3 regions of the Thalassospira sp. GB04J01 genome follow, and region 3 is predicted to be linked to each of the others. Evidence: predicted binding sites of a transcription regulator. Region 3 holds the regulator's gene; each other region holds the start of a gene.
What was found. Region 3 encodes PhoB, which activates phosphate uptake and scavenging genes when phosphate is short. Its sites were predicted from a motif close to TNTCATAAAACTGTCA; they were not measured.
Positions count from the first base shown of each region.

Region 1: AMM48_RS00400 (RNA degradosome polyphosphate kinase) is a predicted target of PhoB. The motif match lies at 3,500-3,515, and genes of this name have one in related genera.
Region 2: AMM48_RS19960 (diacylglycerol kinase family protein) is a predicted target of PhoB. The motif match lies at 2,716-2,731, and genes of this name have one in related genera.

Region 1 is NZ_CCDX020000004.1:15,649-20,601, reverse strand. Features, by position in the region: gene AMM48_RS00415 (SPOR domain-containing protein) at 1-691, opposite strand, end outside; gene aspS (aspartate--tRNA ligase) at 865-2,652, opposite strand; gene AMM48_RS00405 (histidine phosphatase family protein) at 2,879-3,415, opposite strand; gene AMM48_RS00400 (RNA degradosome polyphosphate kinase) at 3,616-4,953, shown strand, end outside.
Region 2 is NZ_CCDX020000019.1:120,518-125,470, reverse strand. Features, by position in the region: gene AMM48_RS19975 (lipopolysaccharide kinase InaA family protein) at 1-462, shown strand, start outside; gene AMM48_RS19970 (glycosyltransferase family 1 protein) at 486-1,613, opposite strand; gene AMM48_RS19965 (UDP-2,3-diacylglucosamine diphosphatase) at 1,610-2,527, opposite strand; gene AMM48_RS19960 (diacylglycerol kinase family protein) at 2,746-3,705, shown strand; gene AMM48_RS19955 (TldD/PmbA family protein) at 3,934-4,953, opposite strand, start outside.
Region 3 is NZ_CCDX020000008.1:268,856-273,808, reverse strand. Features, by position in the region: gene pstC (phosphate ABC transporter permease subunit PstC) at 1-479, shown strand, start outside; gene pstA (phosphate ABC transporter permease PstA) at 472-1,821, shown strand; gene pstB (phosphate ABC transporter ATP-binding protein PstB) at 1,823-2,626, shown strand; gene phoU (phosphate signaling complex protein PhoU) at 2,650-3,372, shown strand; gene phoB (phosphate regulon transcriptional regulator PhoB) at 3,390-4,088, shown strand; gene AMM48_RS06410 (cation:proton antiporter) at 4,157-4,953, opposite strand, start outside.

The DNA of each region.
Region 1 (4,953 bases), on a different contig from region 3:
CGCCATTGGCATCGGTTTCAACCGGCTTTGTCACCCGTTCGACAGTGTCGCTCATGATGATGGTATCAACCAAGGCAGCCGTTTGCGTTTCACCGGCCACGTCATCCGGGCTCTCGGTCGGAACATATCCGGCAATCGCGGCGTTGGCTTCTGCCTCAACATTAAGCGGATCATTGGTGCGCGCATATTGCACCATCGTGCGTGACGGCAGCTCGTCGGATGCAGCAGCGACCTTCACCTCAGACACCGACGCAGATACCGTCTCTGCGGATTTGGCTTCTGCGGCTTTGGCTTCCGGGGCACGTGGGGGCAAATCTGTTTTGACGACGGTCTTGGACACGCTGCTTGGCGATGCCGGACGTGACCAGTCTTCGGCCGGGGCGTTCACCGCATAGATTTCCGGACGTGCCGTGCGGATTTCCTGTTTGATGTCGGGCTCGCCCATCACCGCAAGGGCGGATGCCTGTTCGGCAAGGATTGTGTCATCATCCTTGCAGACATCGTCGGAAAACAGCGGACGATGCAAGGCACAATCACGATCTGCGACCACCGAAACGGCGTGATCGGTTGTGCTTTTCCCCGTGGTCACATAGCTGATCAAATCACCGGCCAATTTGGCAACGGTCAATTCCACCGGCCCGCCACACGCAGAAAGCAACAACGGTGCCGCGACAACAAGTATCTTCTTCACAAGGCCATCCCCCGACGGATCGATTTTATTTTCAACCCGCACTGTGGATCAAGGGCAGTTAATATTAGGTAAGCAACCCGGCGAAACATTTGCCGAAAACATTGCCCTCAAAACAAAACGGCCCGGTAAAAACCGGGCCGTTTGATGCAGTCTGATTGGGGTTACGCCCAAAATCAGTCTTTTTTGACTTTCGCTGGCATCTGCACACGCAGATGAAGCTCTTTAAGCTGCTTGTCTTCGACACCGGACGGCGCATTCATCATCAAATCCTGCGCTTGCTGGTTCAGCGGGAAGGCAATGACTTCGCGAATGTTCGGCTCATCGGCCAGCAACATGACAATACGGTCAACACCCGGGGCCGAACCACCGTGCGGCGGGGCGCCGAATTTAAACGCGTTCAGCATACCGCCAAACTGTTCTTCGACCACGTCCTTACCATAACCGGCAATTTCGAACGCACGGTACATGATGTCCGGACGATGGTTACGAATGGCACCCGACGACAGTTCGATACCGTTACACACGATGTCATACTGCCACGCCTTGATATCAAGCGGGTTCATGTTCTCAAGTGAGTCAAGTCCACCCTGCGGCATCGAGAACGGGTTGTGGCTAAATTCGATCTTGCCGTCGTCATCTTCCTCAAACATCGGGAAATCAACGATCCAGCAGAATTTGAACATGCCTTCTTCGCGAAGCTCAAGTTCGTCACACACCTTGTCACGGACTCTACCGGCAAATTTGGCCGCTGCCAGTGCTTTGTCACAGACAAAGAACACCGCATCGCCATCGGCAACACCGGTGATTTCCTTAATCTGCGCGATGCGCTCGGCATCAAGATTTTTGGCAATCGGGCCTTTTGCTTCGCCACCTTCGGCAAAGACGATATAGCCAAGACCAGCAGCCCCTTCGTCGCGCGCCCAGTTATTCAGCTTGTCAAAGAAACTACGTGGACGGCTCGCGGCACCGGTTGCCTGAATGGCACGCACGACCGAACCTTTTTCGATGTTCGACGCAAAGATGCCAAAGCTCGACCCACGGAACGGCTCGGTAACGTCGCTGATCAAAAGCGGGTTACGCAGATCAGGTTTATCCGACCCGTATTTCGCCATGCTTTCATCAAACGGAATGCGCGGGAACGGGAATGGCGTAACATCGCGATCACCGCCGAACTCGACAAAGATGTCATGCAAAACCGGCTCAATCGCGGCAAACACGTCTTCCTGAGTGGCAAAAGCCATCTCGAAATCAAGCTGATAAAACTCACCCGGCGACCGATCCGCACGCGCATCTTCATCGCGGAAGCACGGTGCAATCTGGAAGTATTTATCAAACCCGGACACCATCAGAAGCTGCTTGAACTGCTGGGGTGCCTGCGGCAGGGCATAGAATTTACCCGGATGCATACGAGACGGCACGAGGAAGTCGCGCGCCCCTTCCGGCGAACTTGCCGTCAGGATCGGGGTCTGGATTTCCAGAAAGCCCTGCGCGGTCATTTTCTGACGCATTGCCGAAATCACGTTCGAGCGCAGAACGATATTTGAATGAACGCTTTCACGACGCAGATCAAGATACCGGTGACGCAGGCGAACTTCTTCGCCGTACTCAACATCGCCAAATACCGGCATCGGCAAAACATCGGCCGACGACTGAACTTCGATGTTCGATGCGTATACTTCGATCTCGCCGGTCGGCAGGTTCGGGTTGATGGTCTCGGCGGTCCGTTTAACCACCTTGCCATCCACCGTGATCACGCTTTCGGCGCGCGCCTTATCAAGCACTTCAAACAGCGGGCTTGAAATGTCGATGACGACCTGGGTGATGCCGTAATGGTCGCGCAGATCAACAAACAGCAGGTTGCCGTGATCACGTTTACGGTGGATCCAGCCAGACAGGCGAATTTCCGCGTCGGCGTCGGTCGCGCGCAGCGCATTACAATTATGGGAGCGAAAAGGATGCATTGTCATTCCAGGTTGCTTTATATTTTGGGCCGCAAATTTGGCCGCAAAGGTGCATGCCAGTCCCGCGCTGTCAAACAAAAAACGCACCACAACAACTGCGCCACAGTAAATCCGGGGCGTTTGTGTAGGGTGTGTTCAAAGCCGATCATGCACGGCATCAAAATTTCAGCGGTATAAAACGCTTCTGGGGGCACCGCGTCAAGTGCGGTCTCGCCGTTGGGTGCAATCAATCCGCACCGATTTTGGCCGCCTGCAAGTCCTTGACCTTGGTAAAGCCCATCAGGCGCCCGGCCTCAAATTGACTATCTGCCCAGTTTTCCACATCAAATTCGAAATGCGCCAAGGCACAGGTTGGATATTTGCGCTCCATCATCGCGCGCGCATCCTCATCCCCATCGCGGTACAATTCTTTGGCAAAATTCTCAATGCCGGGATTATGGCCAATGATCATCACCCGTTTTGCTTCGTCATGGGTGTGATGCAAACATTCAAGCAACGTGCGTTCGCTGGCCATATAAAGATCTTCGCTATAGATAACATCCGCATGCCCGGCAAAATCACGCCCCAGCAGACCAAGTGTCTGCACCGCACGGGCCGCTGTCGAACACCAGATAAGGTCTGGAACCAGATCATGCTCGCGTAAAAAGCGCCCCATAAACGGGGCGGCCTTTTCCCCGCGACGGTTCAGTTCACGGTCATGATCAACCCGGCTCGGTTCAGCCCAGCTCGATTTGGCATGCCTCAGAAGCAATAACGTCTTCATGTCTTGGTTTCTTTGTCGTCGCGAATGATGATCAAACGGTGTTATTCCATGCCATATCGCGGCCTTGGATGCCATCAGAAAAACTGACACATAACTTTAAGAAAATTGCACGGGCGTAAGCAGTTATCCTATACTCCATTTGCAACCGGGACATGTCGCATAAATTCAAAGACATCCCCTCAATCCGCAGGAGGCATAGCGTGTCACACGCCGCTGCAGTTCAATCAAGCGCGATCGCCATTGATTCGGAAACTCGCTTCATCAACCGCGAACTTTCATGGCTGGCTTTTAACAATCGCGTGCTTGAAGAAGCCCAGAACAGTGGTCATCCGCTGCTTGAAAGGCTGCGTTTCCTGTCGATTTCAGCCAGCAATCTGGATGAATTCTATATGGTCCGTGTCGCAGGGCTCGTCGGCCAGCTCCGCGCGGGCATGACCAAGGTCAGTCAGGATGGCATGAGCCCGTCTGAACAGCTGCGCGCCATCACCTTTGATGCCAACCAGTTGATGCAGGATCAGCAACGCATCTGGCGTCAGCTCAGCCGGGAAATGGAACAACAGGGCATTTCGGTCATTGATCAATCCGATCTGACCCAGACCGACCGCAAATGGCTCGATGGCTATTTCATGCGTGAAATCTTCCCGACCTTAACCCCGCTTGCGATTGACCCATCCCATCCGTTCCCGTTCATCCCGAACCTTGGCTTTACCATTGTTATGCAGCTGTTTGACCCGGCTGACGGGCATAACATGCGTGGTCTGATCCCGGTTCCGCAAAAAATTGGCCGGTTCCTGCGTCTTCCGGGCCGTAATGAACGATATCTGCCGGTCGAACAGGCCATCTTGCTGTATCTCAACAAGCTGTTCCCGGGTTTTGATATGATCGAACACGGGTTCTTCCGCGTCATCCGCGATTCGGATGTTGAGATCGAAGAAGAAGCCGAAGACTTGGTCCGCGTCTTTAAAACAGCCCTAAAGCGCCGCCGTCGCGGCAGCATCATCCGCCTTAAGGTCAACGCCCACATCCCCGAAGACCTGCTTGATTTCGTCATCGACGAACTTGACGTCGCACTTGAAGAAGTCGTTAAGGTCGATGGCCTTCTTGGCGTTGTTGACGTCAAACAACTGATCGATTCTGATCTGCATCATGATTTGCTGTTCGCCCCCTACTCGCCGCGTTACCCTGAACGGGTACGTGACTTTGGCGGCGATTGTTTTGCCGCGATCAGCAAAAAGGATCTGGTGGTTCATCACCCGTTCGAGGATTTCGACGTTGTCGTGCAGTTCCTGCTACAGGCTGCGCGTGATCCGGACGTGGTCACCATCAAACAGACGCTTTATCGCACATCGGAAAACAGCCCGATCGTCAAAGCCCTGATTGCAGCGGCCGAGGCCGGAAAATCCGTCACCGCCATGGTCGAACTTAAAGCCCGCTTTGACGAAGAAGCCAACCTGCGCTGGGCGGCCGATCTTGAACGTGCGGGTTGTCAGGTGGTCTATGGCTTCCTTGATTGGAAAACCCACGCCAAGGTATCGCTT
Region 2 (4,953 bases), on a different contig from region 3:
GAAGATTGCATTCGTGCAGGGGATAATGGCGCCGTCACAAAATTGATTGATGCCGCAGGCAAAGGATTGGCACAGCTTCATCAGGCGGGCGTTGCGCATGGTGCACCCTTGCTGCGTAACCTGACCATCCGGAATGATGATAAAATCGGTTTTATCGATTTTGAAGAAGATCCCAATGCACGTATGCCGATCATTGATGCGCAGGCGCGTGATATCCTGCTGTTTGTTTTTTCGATCCAGCGCGAATTTAAAAAACGTCCGGAATTGTTGCGCGCAGGGTGGCGGGCCTATGTCGATCAGGCCGGATTTGACGCACCTCAGATGGTCCCGCTTCGAAAAATCGTTAAGGTGCTGCGCCCGGTTTACCTTATGTTGCGTCCGTTTAGGCGCTGGTTGGGCACGGATGCGATCAATGGGCTTTTGGCTTATCGTATTCTTCGCAAAAGCCTGAACCAAGAGTGATCCGCCAAGGTCGTACCAGCGCATTACTGCGCTGGCTGACCAAGTGGTTGATCACTGATCGTGGTGGTGTCGTCGCCGGTGGTGAAAGATGCTGCCGTACGTGCCGCATCATCAACCGATATGCGGATGGCTTCCAGGCCGTCAAAACCACCTGAAAATGGTGCAAGGTTGTGCAGGAACTGGCTGGCGGAATTTTGCCAGCTGTATTGTTCGGCCAAGGCACGAGCATCTTCGGGTTTAAGGTGAAGGGCGGCCATGGCGGCTTTGCCAAGGTCGGCGTCAATCGCACCGGCTTTAGTGCCCCGGACAATATCGGCGGGTCCCTGAACCGGGAAAACAGCAACCGGCGTACCTGATGCCAATGCTTCGAGGATAACCAACCCGAATGTGTCGGTTTTGCTGGGGAAAACAAAAACATCTGCGGACGCAAAGGCGTTTGCGAGGTCTTCACCAACCTTTTTGCCAAGGAATTGCGCATTGGGGTGTTTCTGGCGTAAGTCGGTCAGCTGCGGCCCATCGCCGACCACGAATTTGGTGCCGGGGAGGTCAAGATCCAGAAAATGGCCAATGTTCTTTTCCACAGCGACCCGTCCGACAAACAGCCAGTGTGGTTTGGGAAAATCGCCAAAACTTGCATCTGGACGTGGGCGGAAAAGGTCAAGGTCAACACCGCGCGACCAGATATGCAGGTTATCAAACCCCCAGTCAGACAGTTCTTCGCGCAGGCTTTCGGTCGCGACCATCACCGATTGTGATTTTGAATGGAATTTGCGCATCCCACGATAGGAAATCGATAACGGTAAACGCCACCGCGCGTGGATGTATTCAGGGAACCGCGTGTGATAGGCGGTCGAAAAAGGCAGTCCCTGTTTCAGGCAATAGGCCCGGGCGGCCTGCCCCAATGGACCCTCGGTCGAAATATGAATGGCAACCGGGTGCAGGGCCTTGATCATCTTGGCCATTTTACGTTTGGCAAACAGGGCCAAGCGGATTTCCGGGTATGTCGGGCACGGAATGGTTTTAAACTGATCAGGCGAGATGACATGAACATCATGCCCCATCTCGCCCAACTCGCCGCGTACGGTTTCAAGGGTACGGACAACACCGTTGACCTGTGGATACCAGGCATCGGTTACGATCAGTATTTTCATGCAGTCTTTCCAATCGGTGCATCGCCGCGCTTTTCAGACGCGGCGGATGCGGATTTGCCCGAAGTATGGGCGATACGGAACATGGAAATCAGTTTGCCAAGGCCAAGCGACGGAGTACTGGCAGCATCACGGCCGGGTATGGAATGGGTCATGGCCATCTGGCGCATTTCCGCCCAATGGAGAAGTTCAAGCTTGCCGTCCATGTCTTCGACAAGGGCGGTGCAACTTTCGACCCAGTCACCATCATTGCAATAAAGCACATCACCAATCATGCGTTTCTCGGCATGATGGATGTGCCCGCAGACCACACCATCCACCTTACGTTTGGCGGCTGCGTGGGCGACGGCGTTTTCAAAGTTGCAGATGAATTGAACCGCGTTCTTCACCCGGTTTTTAAGATAGGCCGAAAGCGACCAGTATCCATATCCAAGGCGACGGCGAATGCCGTTGTAATAGCGGTTAAGAGTGATGGCGAAGTTGTAGGCCGTATCGCCAAGATAGGCGAGCCATCGGGCATATTTGACAACACCGTCAAATTCATCGCCATGGATCACCAAAAGGCGTTTGCCATCGGCCGTTTCGTGGATGTCGTTCATTTTGACTTCGATATGCCCAAAGGTCATATCGACAAATTCACGGGCAAATTCATCATGGTTGCCGGGCACAAAGATAACCTTGGCACCGTTCTTGGCCTTATCCATGATCGTGGTTATAACGGCGTGGTGGCTTTCGGGCCAATGCCAGCTTTTCTTAAGACGCCAGCCATCAATAATGTCGCCCACCAGATAATAGGTGTCTGCCGTTACTTCATTGAGGAAATCCAAAAGAAGATCTGCCTGACATCCACGTGTCCCCAAGTGGACGTCCGAAATCCAGACCGTGCGGTAATGCGGTTGCAGCGTCATCGCTGTCATTGCCGCTCCTCCGTATCCTGCCAAAAAGATGGCTGGAAACTGACTTTAAAGATGCCAGATACTGTCTCCAACCAGTATCGGTTTAAAATAAATCGCGCGAATATATAACCCGTTCACATAAATTTCGCGGTTCTGTAAAGCAACTGTTACATATTTTACTTCATATGCTAGCGTGTACTTACTTTTTATTTCGGTTTTATTGCGGAAGTCGATCCTGAATGACCCATGCCGGAGTGACTGTCATCTTCAACCCGCGTGCGGGCGGAAACAAACAGCGTTTTCTGTCGGAAATCCTGCAACATGCGGGCGTTAAGGTTGAGCTTTTACAAACCACCCATCCGGGACATGCACGCGAACTGGCGCGCAAGGTCCGCGCCCATCAAAGATTGTTTGTTGCCGGTGGCGATGGATCGTTGAACGAAGCGCTTAATGGGTTGCTTGATGCGCAGATTGACGGTCACGAGGTGCCACCGCTTGGCATTATTCCATTGGGAACGGCCAATGTTTTGGCGGTGGAAGTGGGGTTAAGTCTTCGGGCCAAGGCCATCGCCAGTTATATCAATAACCCAAGCATGGTCTGGGTCCGGCCCGGTGTTGTGAACGGCCGGGCGTTTTTCCTGATGGTAGGCATGGGGGCGGACGCCGATACGGTTGCCAATGTTTCCTTGCGGCTGAAACGTTTGATCGGGAAGGGGGCCTATGTTCTTGAAGGATTACGCAACATCTTTTTCCCGCGTCACCGTGATTTTGAAGTCAACATCGGGCGGGAAAATTATCGGGTTGCCGGGGTTGTTGTCACTCATGCCAAACATTACGGCGGGGCGTTTGTCATATCGCCCGAGGCAAGCCTGACGTCGAATAATCTTGATGTGGTTTTGATGCCCGGAAACGGGATCGGGGCCTTGTCACGCTATGGATTGGCCTTGACTTTAAACCGACTGCACGAACAGAGCGATGTGTCGCTGGTGCAGACCGAACGTGTAACAATCACCAGCCATTGCGGTCCGGCCCCGCTTCAGATTGACGGTGAAAGTGCAGGAAAACTGCCCTGCGAAATCAGCCTGTCGCCCTATCCTGTGCGCTTGATGGTGCCACCTGCTTATGCCGATATACACAATGCTGAACAGAGTAATCCCAAGCAGGATGGCCGTCCGCTGTTGCAGATTGCAGCGGACTAGGGTCTGAACCCATTTCAAACATTCAATTGGGTTCAGACCCTAGCAACACGGCCGCAAGATTTGACGGGAAATGAGCCTTATTTATTAAACGGGCGGGAGACAGGTCTTGAAACCGTTTTGGCAATTGTCGGCGCCGTCAGAACGAAAACGGTATTACACCAACAAAAAATACCCGATCAAAGTTTGACCGGGTATTTTGTCGTTTATCTGATGGGCTCTCGCCGTAGCTTATTGCCCGGCCAAGGTCATGCCATCAATGCGCAGCGTTGGGGCGTTGGTGCCGTATTTGAAGGTCAGGTCGCTTGCGGGCACAACAGTTTTGAACATGTCTTTGAGGTTTCCGGCGACCGTAATTTCGGAAACCGGATAGGCCAGTTCACCATCTTCAATCCAGTAACCCGATGCCCCGCGTGAATAATCGCCGGTCACACCATTGACACTGCTGCCGATCATTTCGGTGATATAGAGCCCCGATTTGATCTCCTTGATCATATCGGCGGGCGAAATGGTGCCCGGTTCCATATACAGGTTGGTGGTTGATGGCCCCGGAAGGCTGCCGGCCCCGCGTGATGCGTTGCCTGTGGATTTCAGGCCAAGCTGACGAGCAGATCGCAAGTCCATGATCCAGGTTTTAAGCACACCATTCTCAATCAGATGGCGTTTTTGATTGGCGACACCTTCGGCATCAAACGGTTTGGAGCGAAGACCACGTTTGCGATGCGGGTCATCAATGATGTTGATATGCGGGGCGAAAACTTCCCTGCCCATCGCATCAAGCAGGAAGCTGGTGCCGCGCGCGATGCCCGATCCATTGATCGCACCGGACAGGTGACCAACGATGGAGGCCGATACACGTGGGTCCAGAATGACCGGTACGTGCGCGCTTTTGACCTTACGTGGGTTCAGGCGGCGCAGGGTTTTTTCGGCAGCCTTTTTGCCAATATCGACCGGATCGCGCAGATCGGTCGAAAAGACGGCACTGTCATAATCATAATCGCGCTCCATTGCCGTTCCCGTCCCGGCAATAACCGATACCGAAATGTGGCTGCCGGACCCGGCATAGCAATTGGCAAAGCCGTTGGTTGCGGCCAAAGTGACTTGATGACGGCCCCAGCCTGCTTCGGATCCTTCCGAATTGGTGATACCTTCGACCGACCGTGCAGCTTCTTCGCAGGCGGTTGCCCATTCGATCATTTTTGCCTGATCGACTTCGCCCGGTTCACACAGCTCAAGCGCGTCAACATCGAA
Region 3 (4,953 bases):
TCCTTGGTCTGGATGTCAGTTCGGAAAGTGCGCTTGCTGCCGGTCTTGTGATGGGCGTCATGATCATTCCGTTCGTCTCCTCGCTGTCTGATGACGTGATGTCGCAGGTGCCACAATCGCTTCGCGATGGGTCATATGGGCTTGGTGCGACAAAATCGGAAACCATCCGTCACGTGATTTTCCCCGCAGCCTTGCCCGGTATTGTTGGTGCGGTTCTTCTGGCGGTGTCGCGTGCGATTGGTGAAACCATGATTGTGGTGATGGCCGCAGGGCTTGCCGCGAACATGACGGTCAACCCGCTACAGGCGGTAACCACGGTAACGGTTCAGATCGTCACACTGTTGGTCGGCGATCAGGAGTTTGACAGTGCAAAAACCCTGTCGGCCTTTGCGTTGGGGCTGGTTCTTTTCCTTGTCACCTTGGGCTTGAACGTATTTGCCCTTAAGGTTGTTCAGAAGTATCGCGAGAAATATGACTGATATGGCATCTCTTATGGAAGATAGAGCCGCGGCCAAGGTAATCTCGGACAATCTGCACAAGCCGGTTGACTGGGACAGCCCGAAAATTGCCCGTAACATCAAAAAACGTTACGCCGCAGAACGCCGCTTTAAAATTTATGGCCTGAGCGCAATCGCGCTTGCGCTTCTGGCATTGTTTGTTCTGGCCGGGTCGATTGGGTCCAAAGGCTACACCGCCTTTTTCCAGACCTATGTCCAGCTTGAAGTGACCTTTGACGCCGCCGAGATTGATCCTGACGGCACCGGTGATCCTGCGGTGATCGGCAAGGCCAACTTTGACGGCCTGATCAAACAGGCCCTGCGTGACCGGTTCCCCGACGTCACATCGCGTCAGGCAAAACGTGATCTATACGCAATTGTTTCGGGCGGGGCATCTTATGACCTGCGCGAACGTGTGATGGAAAACCCCGGTCTGATCGGTCAAACCCGTAAGGTCTGGCTGATTTCCGGCGATGATTTTGACATGCTCAACAAAGGCTACATCAGTGCCGATGTTGACGAAGGCAGCCGTCGTCTCAATGACGAGGAAATCGCCTGGTACGACAGCTTGAAATCGGACGGTGCGGTGGAAAAACAGTTCCACAGCCGTTTCTTTACCAATGGCGATTCCCGTGAACCGGAACTGGCAGGCATCTGGGGGGCGGCTGTTGGCTCGCTCTATACCCTGATGGTGACCTTGGCCCTTTCCTTCCCGATCGGGGTGTTTGCGGCGGTTTATTTGGAAGAATTCGCACCGAAAAATCGCTTCACCACGATTGTCGAGGTCAATATCAACAACCTCGCTGCCGTGCCGTCGATTGTGTTTGGTTTGCTCGGTCTTGAGGTTTACCTCAATGTCATGCATCTGCCGCGTTCCGCCCCGGTTGTCGGTGGCTTGACGCTGGCGCTGATGACATTGCCGACGATTATTATTGCCTCGCGTGCCGCGATCAAGGCGGTGCCGCCGTCTATCCGTCAGGCCGCCCTTGGCCTTGGTGCTTCCCCGGTTCAGACTGTCACCCATCATGTGTTGCCATTGGCAATGCCGGGCATCCTGACCGGGACGATCATTGGCATGGCGCAGGCTCTTGGTGAAACCGCACCGCTTTTGATGATCGGCATGGTTGCTTTTATTGTCGATATCCCGGGCGGGGCGCTGGACCCGGCCACGGTTCTGCCGGTGCAAATCTATCTCTGGGCCGATAGCCCGGAACGTGCCTTTGTCGAGAAAACCTCGGCGGCGATTATGGTGTTGCTGGCTTTCCTGGTTCTGATGAACGGATTTGCCGTGTATCTGCGCAAGAAATTTGAACGGAAGTGGTAAAATGGCTGTTGTATCTCAAAGCGCAATGACGGCACAGCCGTCCGTCGCAAGCCCAAAAATGACGGCACGTGACCTTAATCTTTCCTATGGCGACAATCAGGCGCTGTTTGATGTCAATCTTGATATCGTCGAACGTCAGGTCACCGCTCTGATCGGCCCGTCGGGCTGTGGTAAATCAACGTTCCTGCGCTGCATGAACCGCATGAACGATACGATTGACGGTGTTACCATCAAAGGCGAAGTCACCCTTGATGGCCGCGACATCTATGACAAACGCATCGACGTTGTTCAGCTGCGCGCGCGCATCGGGATGGTGTTTCAGAAACCAAACCCGTTCCCGAAAACCATCTATGACAATGTGGCCTATGGCCCGCGGATCCATGGGTTGGTCAATTCGCGCGATGAGCTTGATCAAATCGTCATGACCTCGCTCGAACGTGCGGGCTTGCTTAAGGAAGTCAAAGATCGTCTTCAGTCGCCGGCAACCGGACTTTCCGGTGGTCAGCAACAGCGCCTGTGCATTGCACGCGCGGTTGCCGTCAGCCCGGAAGTCATCCTGATGGATGAGCCGTGCTCGGCACTTGATCCGATTGCGACTGCCAAGGTCGAAGAATTGATTGATGAATTGCGTTCGAACTACACGATCGTGATTGTGACCCACTCCATGCAGCAGGCTGCACGTGTGTCGCAACGCACGGCTTTCTTCCATCTTGGAAAGTTGGTTGAAGTTGGGGAAACCGATCAGATTTTCACCAACCCAAAAGACGAACGCACCAAGGGTTACATCACCGGCCGCTTCGGTTAAGCGCCCGCAGGAGAGCGATTTAAATGGCTGACGACAAAACACATATCGTGAGTTCGTTCGACGAGGAACTGACCCGTCTGAACAACATCATCTCGCAGATGGGCGGGCTTGCGGAAAGCCAGCTGATCTCTGCAATCCGCTCCATTGTCAAACGCGATTCGGAACTGGCTGAAAAGGTCATTATTTCCGATCATCGTATTGATATGCTTGAACAGGAAGTTCAGGATTTTGCTGTCCGTCTGCTGGCCCTGCGTCAGCCGATGGCAGACGATCTGCGTCAGGTGGTGACAACCCTGAAGCTGTCAAACGATCTGGAACGAATTGGCGATCTTGCGAAAAACATCGCCAAGCGCGCCCAGGTCCTTAATCAGATCCCGCCGATCCGCCCGGTTCAGGTCATCCCGAACATGGCGCGTCTGGCACAGGAAATCATCAAGGACGTTCTTGACGCCTATATCGAAGGCGATGCGGAAAAGGCACAGCGTGTCTGGGCCCGCGATCAGGAAGTCGATGACATGTACAATTCGCTGTTCCGCGAATTGCTGACCTACATGATGGAAGACCCGCGTAACATTACCGCATCGACGCACATGCTGTTCATTGCCAAAAACATTGAACGGATTGGCGACCATGCGACCAATATCGCCGAGACGATTTACTATCGGATCAAAGGCGAAGACCTGCCGACAGATGGTCGGCCAAAAAACGATGCAGCAAACTTTGCTGTTGTCGAACCGAATGAGTGACACTGGAGCATAGGAAGATGGACCCAACGGTTCTAATCGTCGAGGACGAAGCCGCAATCGTGACCATGTTGCGCTACAACCTCGAACGCGAGGGGATGCAGGTTGTCGAAGCCGGGGACGGTGACGAAGCGTTGAAAATCATGGCCGAAACCCATGTTGATCTGGTTCTTTTGGACTGGATGTTGCCGGTCATGTCGGGGATTGAGGTCTGCCGTCAGATCCGCCGTAAACCTGAAAGCCGCGATGTGCCGGTGATCATGGTGACCGCGCGCGGTGAAGAAGGCGATCGCATTCGCGGCCTTGATACCGGGGCCGATGATTATGTCACCAAGCCGTTTGCCATTGGCGAATTGCTGGCCCGTATTCGTGCGCTGTTGCGCCGGTCCGGTCCGGCGCAACCACAAGGGCAGTTGATCTATTCCGATATCGAAATGGATCTCGCCGCCCACCGTGTCAGCCGCAATGGCAAGGCCATCCATCTGGGTCCGACGGAATTCCGTCTGCTGCGCTATTTCCTTGAGCATCCGGGCCGGGTTTTCTCACGCGAACAACTGCTTAACGCGGTCTGGGGCCCGAACATTTATGTCGAAACCCGCACAGTTGATGTCCATATCCGCCGTCTGCGTAAGGCGCTTAATGACGTCAAAGGGACCCGCGACATCATCCGCACCGTGCGTGCGGCGGGCTATGCACTGGACTCAGAAACCGCTGCGTAGTTCACCCAAACCTGTTTTGGCGACCTGAAGATAGAAACCCCCATCGCGTTTTGCGTGGGGGTTTTGGTTTATTTGCCGTCTTTTTTGGCTTTTGGTGTTTTGGGGCCAGAGCCAGACGCAGGCTTAGCCGAGCCTGCCGCTTCGGCCTTGCGGCGCTGCGTACGCGGGGCCAGCTCATTCATCAGCAACATGTCAGCACGTCGGAACTTGGCGATTTCGGCATCAATTTCTTCTTGCGGCACATCGCAGGCCGCCAACACATGATCTGAAAGCCGCAACCCGGTTTCAAGCACCTCGGGAATGGCCGCATCCGCCCCACTGCGCGACAGCGGCCCGATATGGGTAATGTCCTGTGCGCGGGCAAAGATTTTCAAATGCGGATAGTAATGACGGAGCAGGGCAACGGCTTTTTCGGTCGCATGCGGGTTTCCCAATGCAACGACCGCAATTTTTGCTTCGTCTGTGTGCGCAGCCCGGAATGTTTCCGGTCGTGACCCATCGGCAAAATACACCGGTAATCCTTCGGCCCGCCCGCGTGAAACCTGTAGTGCATCGCTATCAAGAACCACATAGGGAATGTTGCGGGTTTTTAACAATCTCGCCAAAACCCGACCAACACGTCCGCACCCGATGACCAGAACATGCTGCTGGAGCCCCTCGGTTTCGGCTTCAATCGGGCCAAGCTGGTCGTCTTCTTTGGGATGGAGCTTTTCTTCAATGCGTTGCCCGATGGTCATCAATGTCGGGGTCAACGCCATCGAAAGGGCAACCACCGGGATCATCACCGCGACAAGATCTGGCGCAATCGCGCCATTTTGTGCGGCCAGTGCCAGCATGACAAAGGCAAACTCGCCGCCGGCGGCCA